3 regions of the Mycobacterium montefiorense genome follow, and region 3 is predicted to be linked to each of the others. Evidence: riboswitches for the same ligand, from Rfam matches in the RefSeq annotation. Region 3 holds a riboswitch; each other region holds the start of a gene.
The links. A riboswitch is a leader RNA that binds a small molecule or an ion and turns the genes downstream of it on or off. The one in region 3 is predicted to bind magnesium.
Positions count from the first base shown of each region.

Region 1: another riboswitch for magnesium. It lies ahead of H7K34_RS06205 (VWA domain-containing protein); the one in region 3 lies ahead of H7K34_RS23520 (hypothetical protein).
Region 2: another riboswitch for magnesium. It lies ahead of H7K34_RS18065 (Rv1535 family protein); the one in region 3 lies ahead of H7K34_RS23520 (hypothetical protein).

Region 1 is NZ_JACKVL010000007.1:336,347-340,981, forward strand. It holds gene H7K34_RS06185 (inorganic diphosphatase) at 1-213, shown strand, start outside; gene H7K34_RS06190 (universal stress protein) at 311-805, opposite strand; gene crcB (fluoride efflux transporter CrcB) at 831-1,199, opposite strand; gene H7K34_RS06200 (fluoride efflux transporter FluC) at 1,196-1,663, opposite strand; fluoride riboswitch at 1,755-1,828, opposite strand; gene H7K34_RS06205 (VWA domain-containing protein) at 2,118-3,125, opposite strand; M-box (ykoK) riboswitch at 3,554-3,736, opposite strand; gene H7K34_RS06210 (hypothetical protein) at 3,748-4,047, shown strand; M-box (ykoK) riboswitch at 4,221-4,389, shown strand.
Region 2 is NZ_JACKVL010000013.1:984,017-988,651, reverse strand. It holds gene ileS (isoleucine--tRNA ligase) at 1-1,849, opposite strand, end outside; gene H7K34_RS18065 (Rv1535 family protein) at 2,173-2,415, opposite strand; M-box (ykoK) riboswitch at 2,706-2,875, opposite strand; partial or broken gene H7K34_RS18060 (NAD(P)H-dependent flavin oxidoreductase) at 3,085-4,209, opposite strand; gene H7K34_RS18055 (carboxymuconolactone decarboxylase family protein) at 4,245-4,635, opposite strand, start outside.
Region 3 is NZ_JACKVL010000017.1:753,364-757,998, forward strand. It holds partial or broken gene H7K34_RS23510 (NADP-dependent oxidoreductase) at 1-165, shown strand, start outside; gene H7K34_RS23515 (NRAMP family divalent metal transporter) at 169-1,836, opposite strand; gene H7K34_RS23520 (hypothetical protein) at 1,943-2,176, opposite strand; M-box (ykoK) riboswitch at 2,447-2,620, opposite strand; gene H7K34_RS23525 (O-methyltransferase) at 2,758-3,417, shown strand; gene H7K34_RS23530 (acyltransferase family protein) at 3,422-4,635, opposite strand, start outside.

The DNA of each region.
Region 1 (4,635 bases), on a different contig from region 3:
CTCTGCGTCCCAGCCGATGACCCGCGACACGCGCACATCACCGACATCGACGAGGTACCCGCGTTCGAGCGCGAGGCCATCAAACACTTCTTCGCCCATTACAAAGACCTCGAACCCGGCAAGTTCGTCGACACCGGCGACTGGGCCGACAGAGACGCCGCCGAAGCCGAACTGCAACGCTCGCTTGAGCGCTACTACGAAGACCGGCACTGAATCCTCGCCGCAAGATTGACTGTCGCTGAAAGAATCCGGGCCGTCGAACAGGGCCCTGACGCGTCGGGCATAGCGGCTGGGAGCAGCGATGGATCCGTCAGGTCTGCTCCTCGCGGGGTGGTGGCACGACCAACACGGGTCGGCCGTGGTGATGAGTCAGTTGACGCGACACCGACTGGCCGGCAAGCGTCCCGATGAAAGAGTGCATGCCACCGCGTTGCCCGCCGACGACAATCATCAACGCATGAGTCTCATCGGCCAGGTTGGAGATGATCTCACTGGGTTGGCCATGCGCGGAGTGGTATGTCCAGTCGACGACAAGCCGGTCCAGGAAAGACCGGGCGGATGCCTCGTCATCCCTCAGGCGCTGATTGATCTGCTGCTCCCAGTCCGCCGCGTCGGGATCGATAGGCATGTCACCGGTGTCGGCCACGTGCACGACATGCAAACGCGCGTCAAGCCGTTGCGCGAGGTCGGCCGCGACCGCCAGTGCCGCAGCGCTGCCGCGCTGCCGGTCCCAGCCTAGGACGATGTTCGGCACATGTCCTGGACCGACCAAATAGTCAGGCGCAGTAGTCGTTTCAGCATTCATCGTGATTCCCTCCTCGACATAGCTGCTACACCAGCCAGGCCAGAGCCAAGCCTGCAGCGCACGCCGCCACACACGTAATGAGCGATCCGAACGCGTTAATAAGCGAAGCGCGAACGGCGCCCTGTTCGGCGAGGCGCACGGTTTCGAAGCTCGCCGTACTAAACGTGGTGTACCCGCCGCAAAATCCAGTGCCAATGATGTTCTGCCAATTGGCCGATTGGTGCTGAAAGAGAATCGCACCGGCCAAGATGCCTAGCAGCAGAGATCCGGTGACATTGATCAGAAATGTCGCCCACGGGAAGCGCATGGGCCAGGCTCGCTTCACGAGGGCGTCTACGACGAACCGCGTTACCGCGCCCATCGCGCCGAAAAGGATGGTCAGGGAGCTGATCATCTGCGTGAGCGCCTGCGGTGAACGCCGGCTGCAACGACGGTGCCTAACCAGGCAGTGGCCATGCCGCCCAGTACGCTAGCCAGCCCGTAACCCAGCGCTGCCGCGACATGCGCGCTCCTAGCTAGCAACGAAATATCAAGCGACAGTGTGCTATAAGTCGTGAAGGCGCCACAGCCGCCTGTGCCGAACGCGTACCGGATCCGCTGACGAACCCGACTGTCATCGCCCGTCCGAACCAATCCCTCCAGCAGGGCACCCAAAACGAATGCGCCGACGAGATTGATGAGCAAGGTCGCCCACGGCCACTGCTCGCAGTCATGGAGAAGCGCATCCTCGACCGCGACACGAAGAGCCGTCCCAGCAGCTCCACCAACGAACACCCACAACGATGCCGCAGACAGCGATCGTTGCGGCGATGCCGTCGCGTCCGGATCAGTCGGCAACTCGGAATGTGTGTCACTCATCGTGTGGCACGACCAACGTCAACCGCCGCGCATATCAGCTCAGATCTGGGCGACGACGGGCATTGCACGGGCATCTCCCAACCATTGACGATATCTGGCAGGAACTATCAGCCCAGAGGCGGTTCGAGCTGCGATGCTCAGGCGAGATCCATCACCCGCGCAAGACTGTACCTCGCGTGTGGTCCCAAGGTGAAGCAACCCGTTAACGGTGCCGGATGCCGCTTGATCCAACTCGTGTCTTACTAGGATTCGACACGAAAATGAGAAACCAGCTGCGACATTTTCGTGAGAATTTCTGCAAACCAGCAATTAGGGCGAGCGCTATTCGCCACTTAGCGTGAGAACCTACAGCGGCTTCGACGGTCCCTCGCCCTGGGGACCACAACACGTCCGCCAGCCGGGGTGCTGACACCCTTCGGTACTGAAGCGGCAGTGATTATCCGTGCTGTGCATATCAATTCGGCAGCGTCCGGTTAATGAGGAGACCGGCTAGTGCGGCGCAAACGAGGAGCAGCACCCCCAGCCGAAACCAACTCGTGCTGTTGTCTCCCCGGACGGTCTCGTAGCCGATCTGCTGCTGGATGCTGGCGTAGGCAGTCTTGAGTTCGGCAGTGTTATCGACATGGAATGCGTGTCCGCCCGACAATTCGGCGACGCGTTTGAGGGCGTCGTCTTCGACTGGCACCGACACGTGTGCACCGTCCAACTGGATTGTTCCGTTGGGGGTTCCAAAAGTGATGGTGGAGATCGGCACACCTTGATCGCGGGCGGCGCGGGCGGCGGTGAATTCGCCTCGGGGATTATCGGGGTCGGGCGGGTGGTTCTCCCGGCCGGTCGACTCCAGCACGATCCGTGCCGGTGGTGCACCAGAACCTCCGCCGAGCACCGCGCCCACAGTGGCGATGGATTGCAGTGCAGCGAAGATAGCGTCGCCGACAGCGGTGCGATAAGAGACTTGCAGCTTGTCGATCGCGGTCATGGTGGCCTGGTGATCGATTGTCGGGGAGACCAACACCGCTGGAGTGCCAGAGAAGGCGATCAGCCCCAGATTGATTCCTGCAGGGAGCTGTTCGGTGAATTGTCTACCGACTTGCTGGGCGGCGACCAGCCTGCTCGGTGCCATGTCGGTGGCGGTCATCGCCGGCGATACCTGGATCAATAACATGACGACTGCGCGATTGCGCGGAATCTGTACCGAATGGGTCGGGCCGGCCAACCCCACCGTCGACGCGAGCAGCGCAACCACGAGCAGGATCGCCGGCAGGTGCCGCCACCGCCTCGATCCCGTCGGCGCTACGCGCTCCAGTATGTCCATATTGGCAAATCGCAGCAGTCGCCGTCGTCGGCTGATCAGGGCCAGGACGTACAGGCCGACCAACCCGATGACGACGAACACAAATAAGAACCACCACTTGTGCTCGAAACCTGACGTTGTCAACGGGCCCAGCATAGGCACTGTCATCTCCGGGATTCCCGTCGGCGGCAGTAACTTTCGATTGCGGGCGACGAAGCTGTATGCCGCACGGCGCTGTGCATCTGTGAATCCTTTCTGCGGGCGTGGTTAGCCGCGCAAGGTGAGCAGCCCAGCCTTACGCGGCGGGACAGCACTGGCCGATTCGGGGTTGCCAAGGCAAGGGTGCGCCAGGTGGCCCAGAACCGTCTGCGCCGTCTGGCACCCCAACGAAGCGCAACCGTAACAGGTTGATGGAGAACGGCGTTCAGGATCCGCACGACGAAATAGGCCCGCGGCAAAGTGGGGACAGTACCGAATCCGCGGACGGCGGTTTATTACTTTTATCCAATGGTGATTCCCCACCTCCTCGCAGCCGGGACGCACGCGGGCGTCAACTCACAGCACACGGGGTGTTGCGCCGAGCCGAACCGGCTGAGCACGCACCCCTCTCGTCAGAGCTTTGGCACTGCACGCCGTATTCGCGACCGAAAAATCCAGCCGCAGAAGCCACTTGGGCTCAACCCTTAAGCCGGGAAGAGCTGTCCTGACCCGGGGCGTCTTTCGACGTTCGGGGTCAGTGGCCTGTATCCGTGCGGACGCCTCACCTAGCGAGGTGCTACCGCAATTCTCAATGCTGGGCTCGCACCGGTCAAGCTTTCTCTACAGTGAGTCCGACACCGACGCTGGCGCGATTACACCGGCCGCCGAGACCGGGCCGCCCACCCTCGCCCTTCTCGGCGTGCCACTAGGGCTGCCCGGCCACCTCTACTACGCCGGACTGGGTGCGCTGGCGCTCGTCGGAGTCGTGGAGTGGCCGATCGCCGCGACGTGGAGCCGGTGGATTCGCAATCACCCGATTTCTGAATCGAACCCCTTCTGGTGCAACAGTTGTCGCGACCGGCGAGACGGTCCGCACCGACTCACCCTATGATGCAGTCGAGGTTGACACGCCCCGGTGCGCGCTCGGTCAGGGCATCCCCGATGCTGGGCTGAACGGCACCTCGGTTCGGGACTGAACGGTTTCCGATGTCACGGCATGCCGCTTCGGGGCAGCCGCCGCCCGTGGGTTGACCCGATGAGCTGATGTGTGCCAGGCTTGTTCGCGCAGCACCTCGATAGGTGAGGCGTCCGCACGGATACAGGCCACTGACCCCGAACGTCGAAAGACGCCCCGGGTCAGGACAGCTCTTCCCGGCTTAAGGGTTGAGCCCAAGTGGCTTCAGCGAGACTGATACGCCGTGCAGTGCCAAAGCTTTGACGAGAGGGGTGCGGAGACCATCTCTTAGATGTGTGCTCTCTCACCTGTGCTAGTTAGGTACGACCGTGTGGGCGTGGTGAACTGCCCCGTGGCTGGAGGGAGGTGAGGACCCGAATGGCAAGTGGCAGTGGTCCGTATCCCAATCCGCGAATAGGTCTATCCGGACACCTCATGCACCGCTGAGTGGGTGTCGCAGCCGGGTTCCCCCGGGTGTGTGCAGTGTCGATCGACAACCGACACGGCCTGGCGCGGTGCGCGAAA
Region 2 (4,635 bases), on a different contig from region 3:
GCACAATGCCGTGTGCCACACAGGTTTTGAATGCGGGCCGGTCGAACAGCGCGGTGGCCAATACATGCAGGGTGTAGAACCAGCCTCGGGTCTGCCCGATGTATTCCACGATGAAATCACCCGGGTAGTGAGTGTCGAACCAGTTCGCGTTCTCGAACGGGAAGTGCACCTGGGCGTACGGCATCGAGCCCGAGTCGAACCAAACGTCGAGCACGTCGGGGATGCGCCGCATCGTGCTGTTTCCGGTCGGATCATCGGGGTTGGGCCGGGTGAGCTCGTCGATATAAGGGCGGTGCAAATTGGTGGGCCGCACCCCGAAGTCGCGCTCGAGTTCGTCGAGGCTGCCGTAGACGTCGATGCGTGGATAGGCGGGGTCGTCGGACTTCCAAACCGGAATAGGGGTGCCCCAGTAACGATTTCGCGAAATCGACCAGTCGCGGGCGCCCTGCAGCCACTTGCCGAACTGGCCGTCCTTGACGTGCTCTGGGTACCAGGTGATCTCCTGGTTCAGTTCCACCATGCGATCCCGGAATTCAGTGACCGCGACGAACCACGACGACACCGCCCGGTAGATGAGCGGATTGCGGCATCGCCAGCAGTGCGGATAGGGGTGCTCGTAGGTTTCGTGACGAACCAGTACCGGCTGGTTCACCGCGACCGGCCCGCTCTGGTTCTTCAGGTCGCGGATGATGTTCGGGTTCGCGTCAAAGACGTGCTGCCGCTGGTAATCCGGGACCGTAACGTCGAAGCGGCCCTTGGAGTCGACCGGGGTGACCGGCAAGATGCCCACCTTGTCGGTGGTCGCCATGTCGTCCTCACCGTAGGCCGGCGCCATGTGCACGATTCCGGTGCCGTCCTCGGTGGTCACGAAGTCGCCCGGCAGCACCTGAAATGCTTCTGCTCTCCCCGGTTCCCCGGCCATGAAATACGGGAACGGGGGCAGGTAGCGGGTGCCCAGCAGGTCGACGCCGAGATGGGTGCCGAGGATTTCGGGTTCTTCGCCGATTTCGCGGGCATAGGCGGCCAGCCGCGCCTCGGCCAGCACGAACCGCCGATCCCCCACCTTCACCTGCGCGTAGGCCACGTCCGGGTTGACGGCAACGGCCAGGTTCGACGGCAGGGTCCACGGTGTCGTGGTCCACACCAGCAGGTAGGCGCCGTCCAGCTCGCCACCGGTCACCTTGAAGCCCACGGTTAGGGCCGGGTCCTGGCGGCTCTGGTACACGTCGTCGTCCATCCGCAATTCGTGATTGGACAACGGGGTTTCGTCGCGCCAGCAGTACGGCAGCACCCGGTAGCCCTCGTAGGCCAGGCCCTTGTCCCACAGCTGTCTGAACGCCCAGAGCACCGACTCCATGTACGGCAGATCAAGCGTCTTGTAGTCGTTGTCGAAGTCGACCCAGCGGGCCTGACGCGTGACGTAAGCCTGCCATTCGCCGGTGTAGCGCAACACCGATTCCTGGCAGGCTTCGTTAAACGCCGCGATGCCCATGTCGTCGATCTGGGACTTGTCGGTGATGCCGAGTTGGCGTTCGACTTCGAGTTCGGCGGGCAGCCCGTGGGTATCCCAGCCGAAGCGGCGGTCCACCTTGTATCCGCGCATCGTGCGGTACCGCGGGACAATGTCTTTCACATAGCCGGTGAGCAGGTGCCCATAATGCGGCAACCCGTTGGCGAACGGCGGCCCGTCATAGAACACATACTCTTCGGCGCCGTCACGCCGTGCGACGCTGGCCCGAAAGGTGTCGTCGCGAGCCCAGTAGTCGAGAACATCGACTTCGAGTGCGGGGAAGTCGGGGGCCCCACCGGGGAGCTTGGGATAAGCCCTGGCGTCAGCGTTTTCGGTCACGGTGCGCGTCGTCTCCTGCGTGCCTACGGTCAGGCCGGGGACGACGACGCGCTACCTGCGCGAGCACCGCGGTACCACCCCGCTTGCCGCGCTCACGCACGGCCGCTCGATAGTGGCTGTGACGGGCCTACCCGTTCGGGTCTACTGGGCCTGGCGGCTGTTCTTCCGAAGGCTCCCCGGTGATGGCCGGATCGGTGCCGTTAGGAAGATTCTACGGACCACTGCAAATCAAGAACTTCCGGCTCCAAGGGGCAAGCTGGCCGGCCAACCGGCCTGCGGTCGACTAGCCCCTTGGAGCCATCGGACTGGGTGCATCCATCCGATCAAGCCCGGACTTCGAGCAGCCCAACACGCAGCAGGGCCGCGTACACGTGACGCACCGGAACGGTCAGCAACAGCGCCACGCCGTCCACCACCGGGTCGTGGCCGATGCCGAACGGCAGCGCGTCGGCGCGGCGCGCCGCCTTCTTGGGTGCGGCAGCCCGCGTGGGGGTCATGTCGGGCACCACGTGCAGGTTGCGGGCGGGTGCTACGGCTACTACTTCGTCGAACAGTGCTGCGGTCATGATCGTCTCCTGACGGAATCGCAGACGGGTACTGACTGGACTGAGGTGTCCGTCCCGTAGTAGTTCCGATCCGAGAACGCTTGAGCGGCAAGCCGATTAACGTTATGCGGTGACTTAGCCGAGGGCGTCGAGCCGGAGGCCGGATCGGGACGGAACGGAGCCCGGATTTCGCTCCGGACTGCCACTGGAACTCACGAGTCCCTCACCTCCTCTACGGCCACGACGCGTGCGGTTTACCCACGTCTAGTGCGCGCACCAAAAGGAGTTCAGAATCCGGCGACCGCCAGAAATCCGCACCCCTCTCGTCAGAGCTTTGGCACCACACGACGTGTCCGGAAATTCGGAAGCCACTTTGGCTCAACCCTTAAGCCGGGAGGAGCTGTCCTGACCCGGGGCGTCTTTCGACGTTCGGGGTCAGTGGCCTGTGTTCGTGTAGCCGCCTCACCTAACGAGGTGCTGCTGCCATCCTCCACGAGGGGCCCAATCGGGTCAATCCGTTCCGGCGCGTGTCGGGCAAGTTCTGGGCGTCTTCACAGGTTTCCATCAGCTCTTCCGGTGCTGAACTGCGCAAATGCTATGACCTGAGCGGCTGTGGCATGGTTCACAGCCGCGGCACGCTTGGTCGCCGCACGCGAGGCTACATCCATTCCGGAACGCCCGGTCGCCTGGTCAATCGTCGGCCAAGTTTTCCAGCCGTCCGATGGTTTCGGCGAACTCTTCGATCATGTCGAGCATGACCTTTCGGGTCGGCCGGACCCGGTCGAGCGAACCGACCACCTGGCCGACGAAATAGGTTGCCAGCTCACGAGCCTTGGTGCCGGGATGAGCGGCCGCCTGGTTGATACGCATCTGAGGTTCGGTCACCAGGGTCGTCTACAGCGGCATACCAAGAGGCGCCGGGTTTTCGGGCCGCTCCCATTCCTCGGTCCAGGCCGTTCGCAGCATCCGCGCCGGTTTGCCGGTCATCGACCGCGATCGCACCGTGTCCGAAGAACTGGCGGCCAGGAACTTCTCCTTGACCACCGGATCCGTCTCGGCCTCCTCGGTGGTCAGCCAGACCGAGCCGCACCACACGCCCTCGGCACCCAGCGCCAGCGCCGCGGCGATCTGGCGGCCGCGGGCGATCCCGCCCGCAGCCAGCACCGGGACCGGTGCGACCGCGTCGACGACTTCGGGAACCAGGACCATGGTCGCCACCTCGCCGGTATGACCGCCCGCCTCGGTGCCCTGCGCAACGATCAGATCGACTCCGGCCGCGGCGTGTCGTCGCGCGTGCGCGGTGGTGCCGGCCAGCGCCGCCACCAACACGTCGTGGCCGTGCGCGCGTTCGACGAGGTCGGCAGGCGGCGGCCCGAGCGCGCTGGCGATCAACCGGATGTCATGGGCAAAGGCGACTTCGAGCAGCGGCTCATACCCCTTGGGCGAGATGTTGAGGCCGCCGGCGGATGCACGCGGCGGTTCGGCCGGCGCGCTGATGCCGTACCGGGCGAGCAAGTCTTCGACGAACGCGCGGTGCTCCTCCGGAAGCAGGTCCCTGACCTGTTTCGCGTCGATGCCGCCTTGCTCGGCGCCGACGTATTTGGGCGGCAGCAGCAGGTCGACCCCGTAGGGCTTGCCGCCGGTCTGCTCCTCGATCCAGGCCAGCTCGCTGCTCAGCCGCTGCGGGCTGTGCGCGACCGCCCCGAGGACGCCGAATCCACCCGCGTTGGTGACCGCGGCGACGACATCGCGACAGTGGCTGAAGGCGCATATCGGGAACTCCACACCGAGCAGCTCGGCGACTCTGGTCCGCATGTCACGACGCTATGAGTTATTGCCTGACATGGCAATCAACTCGCGGGTGCACACCCGTCGGGCGGCCAGCCCGACACGCCGTCCTCCAACGGGACTTCGAGGCTCTGCAGAATCGACGAGACCATTCGCCACGCGCTGATCGCGGTGACGAGCACCACGAGAATCGTTTTGTCGCTGTGCAATTCACGTTCGCAAGCCGCCCAGCTTTCAGCACTCACCGCGCCGTGGCGCACCACGTCGTCGGTGGCCGCCAGCACCGCACGCTCGGTGGGGCCGAATGCGTCGTGCTGTTGCCAGTCGCGCACGCCGACCAGGTCTTCGGCCGTCACGCCCAACCGGGTCGCGACGCGCCAATGCTGGGTCCATTCGTATTCGCATGCGGTGAGCCACCCGATCCGCATGATTATCAGTTCCCGTAACCGCGCG
Region 3 (4,635 bases):
ACACCGGAAGTGCTCACCGAGATCGCCGAACTGATAGCCGGCGGCGCGGTCGATTTCGACATCGCCGCCGGCTATCCGTTGGATCGGGTGGCCGACGCCTTCGAGGAACTCGAACACCGGCACACGCACGGAAAGATCGTTCTGCTACCCAACGGTTCGCGGTAATCGTCAGCCGACGCCGACCTCAACGAGCTTGACGATCGCAAATACCACCGCCAGCACCAGGTAACCGCGCAGGATCAACAGTCCTGCCCGGCGAGGCGGCGAAATAACCGGGCGGGCAAGGGAAGCAAGGTTGGGGGTGTGCCAGTTCAGCCGATCCTTTTGGCGCCGAGCTCGGCGCTCGGCGCGCGCGAGTTTCGACTCGTGCGGATCGCTGGATCGGCGAGCGCCGATGATCGCCAGAGCACCGCCGATGACGCCCGCTGCGACGCCGGCACCGAGCCCTCCCTCGAGGGTGGCCGTGGACATGTCCGGGAAGAACGTCGCCGCCGTCAACGCCAGCGACAACAGCACCAGCGACCACACGATGGCCCACGCAACGATGTTCTGCCGCAGCGTGTTTACCCACGGCCCCAGGATCGCCCGGTCGTTGCAGAGCAAAACCAGGAACACCGTTGCCGAGGGCAACAGGATGCCGGCAAACGCCTGCACGCCCTGCGTGATCAGCCCGAGGATGTGATCGGGGCTGAACGCCACCGCGGCCGACACACCAAGCAGGAGCGCGTAGCCGCCGTAGAACCACGGCGCCTCGCTGATTTTCCAGTGCAGGGAGTGCCGCTTGCCCATCGCGTCACCGATCGCATAGGTAGTGGCCAGCCCAACCGCGTTGGCCCCGATCAACGAACCGTCCAGCAAGATGATCGCGAACAGCGCCCCCACCGGGTGGTGCAGGCTGCTCGCGACCGCGCCGGCGTCGGTGAAGCTGCCGGCAACCCCGGATCCGGGCAGGCCGAAGGCGGTGACAGCCATCAGCGCCGTCCCCCCGGCAATGACCACGACGATGCCGATGATCAAATCGGCTCGCGCGTACGGAATCCAGCGTGCGGTGATGCGCTTGTCCACCACGTTGGACTGCTGGAAGAACAACTGCCAGGGTGCCACCGTGGTCCCCACAATCGCGATGATCAACAGCAGGACCGTGGAGTTCAATCCACCCGGAATGTGCGGGATTAGGCCGCCACCAGTGGTTTTCGGACTCGGGTGCACCATCAGCACCATTGGGATCATCACAACGTTCACGGCTATCAGCAGGAACATCAGCCCTTCCCAGCGCCGAAACGAGCCGCCAGCCACCACAGCGAACAGCAGTACGGCAGCGGCGGGGATCGCCACTATCTTCGGACAGCCCAGGAATCCCAATGACAGCGCGACACCGATGAATTCGGTGACGATCGTTAGGGCATTCAGAACCAGCAGATCACCGACGCTGAAAGCGCCCCAGAACTTGCCGAACCGCTCGAAGATCAGGCGCGCGTGACCTACGCGGGCGACCGCGCCTAACCGCAGCACCATCTCCTGGTTCACGTACAGCACCGGAATCAGCAATGCCAGGGACCACAACAGGTTCATCCCGTAGTCCTGACCGGCTTGCGCGTAGGTCGCGACACCGCCGGCGTCGTTGTCGCCCACCATGACGATCAATCCGGGACCAGTGATCACCAGCAGGGTGCGCAACCGCCGCCAGCGGCCGCTGAACGAGCCGGTCTCGTCGCGCTTGATGCGACCGAACGCACCGACGATGTCACCGGTGTGCGCGGAATCCAGGGTGGCTTGCCCGGAAGTGTCCGGGCTTACAGCGCCGGTAGTGCGGGACGGGGGGGAGGTCAAAGTCATGGCGTTCTCGCTATCAGTAGTCGGGCTACACAGATCGGGTGTTGAACGCGCCCCAGCGGCGGGTGAGCAACCCGCTCCCGCCGCTGGGACCGTTAGGCGCAACGAATCATCGGTAGTTGACCGCACTGCCCGATGACGCTGCACCCGGCGCGGCCGAGAGCACACCGATCGGCGTCAGCGACGCGTACAGGTTCGCCCGCTCTTCGGGTGTCGGAATGTGCATGGCGGACAACCTGTTTGTCAGCAGCCGACCCGCACGTAGCATCGACCGTCCGCGCAGCGTTGCCCGTCCGCGCAGCATTCCACGACCGTTAATACGGTGCACAACAACAAAAGTCATGGTCTTCCCCTTTTCGGAAGGCCGATTCGGCTCGTCAGCGCGCCGAGCATTCGCTAGTGCCGCCACCGTCAATACGGTTGTGGGACAGCAAATCCAAAGAGCTGCGTGAGCAGAAAGAAACGCCGGAACCGGATCGGATCAAGATGGATTTTGGATACCAACTATCGCCGGGACTCATCTCGCCCTCACCTCCTCACGGCCATGACACACGAGGGTGTCGTCACATCACACGCAAAAGACGAACGAATGGCCGGACCATGCGCCGACCAGGCCGCACCCCTCTCGTCGGAGCTTCGGCACTGCACGGCGTATCTGGACCATGTCCAGAAGCCACTTGGGCTCAACCCTTGGGTCCGGGAAGAGCTGTCCTGACCCGGGGCGTCTCTCGACGTTCGGGGTCAGTGGCCTGTGTCCGTGCAGACGCCTCACCTACCGAGGTGCTTGCCCGTACATGCTGGCACTAGGACCCACCGCTCGTCAAACGTCTTTGCAGACTTTTTACACCAGGCGTGGCACGTGTCACATTTACCGATCGTCGAGCTCTGCACGGCTGAACATCGCCGAGGAATACCCTCGTGGGCATGGCCACGTCCTTGCAAGACCCTCGCGTCGAGTCGGTGCTCGACCGGATGTACACCGAAACCAAGAACCAGATGTCGCTGCTGCGTGAGCGGCATGGTCAGTTCGATCGACCGATGACCACAGCGGAACGCGCCGAGGCGATGAGCGAGTTCTACATCCCGGTGACTCCCGAGGCCGGGCGGCTGCTGTACGCGCTGATCCGGGCTACCCGTCCGACGACCGTTGTCGAATTCGGAATGTCTTTCGGTATCTCCGCCATTCATCTTGCGGCGGCGGTACGCGACAACGGTGTCGGGCGCGTGGTGACCACGGAACTCAGTGCGAGCAAGATAGCCGCCGCAAAGAAGACGTTCGCGGAGACCGGCTTAGACGACGTGATCACCATTCTCGAGGGAGATGCGCTGACCACGCTGGAGGCGGTGGACGGGCCGGTCGAATTCGTCTTGCTCGACGGCTGGAAAGATCTCTACCTTCCGGTCATCAAAATGCTCGAGCCCCGGCTTACCACAGGCGCTTTGGTCGTTGCCGACAATGCCAGCTCGTCGGATATGGCTCCCTATCTCGATCGTGTTCGCGATGCCGCCAACGGCTACATCAGCTTCAATTTTCTGGTCCGGGAAAGCGACAGCATGGAAATCAGCTGCCGCACTGACGACTAGGCGTCTAGCGCAGTGACTCTTCCAGCCAGGGCGTCAGCCACTTGACCCCTTCCGGGGTGAGATGGACGCCGTCGCTGCGTACCTTGATGCCGTCGACCTTGGCGCTGTAAACACCGTCGGGGCAAAGCTTTTTGTTCAGATCCAAGATCGAAACATTCGGATGCTGCGCAACGGTATTGCGCAGCATGGTGTTCCATTGGTTGACCCGGTCCGGTTGGTCCTCTGGGTATAACCGGCCATCCGGTTTCTCGCCGCCCCGGCTGTAGGGCACCGTGGCGACCACCACTCGAACTCCGCTCGCGCTCACGATGTTCAGTGCTCGCTCTAACTCGCCGTTGAGATAGGCGTCGAAGGTCGGATCACCGATGTGGGTCCACTGCCCTTCGTTGACGCGGTCCACCGTTTCCCACCGGCCGATGATCAGCAGTGCGACATCCGGCTGATCCTGGCTGACCTGCGTTGCCCATCGGCCCGGCCACGTGTCGCATTCCGCCCGCTGATCCAGGGTTTGGCCGATGTAGCGATACGGTGTACCGCGCACCAGGCTGCATCCGATGACAGTGTGGTCGAGGAACGCGAATCCGGGCGTCGGCGGAAGATAGTGCATCCAGGTCCAGCCGATCGAATCACCGAATACCGAAACGGTGAACGGCCGGTTGGGGTTTCGCGGGCCGACCGGGCGAGCGCCACCCGGCGGCACCGAGGACACCGCCGCGACCGACGAAACGCCGGGGTGCAGGCCGTTCTCACGTAGACCGGTTCCGGTGCCGACCGGAATCACCAGCATCGTAATCGCGGCGGCGCTGGCCACGGTGGCGGCGGCCAGCGGCAACAACGCGACCCGGGCCGGCCGCCAGCGGCGGACGGGTTGTTCGATCAGCCAGTACGACGCGCCGGCCACCGCGAGCGTGAGCCCGCACCGGGCGGCGAACAGCGGCAATCCGGACCATCCGGTGCGTTCGCCGTTGAGCGCCAGAAAGATCGGCCAGTGCCACAGATAGATGCCATAGGAAATCGTGCCCAGCCACACCAGCGGGGGTACGGCCAGAATGCGGGCGATCAGCCCACGCTGCTCCAGCGCCACCGGGGCGACCACGAAGACGGCCGCAATCGCGACACCGATCAGCAAGCCGTGGCGAAAGTCGCCGACATTGCCCATCCCGAAGTGCGCCGCCGCCGCTAGCCCCGCCACACCCACGACCGGCAGCACGCGGGCGA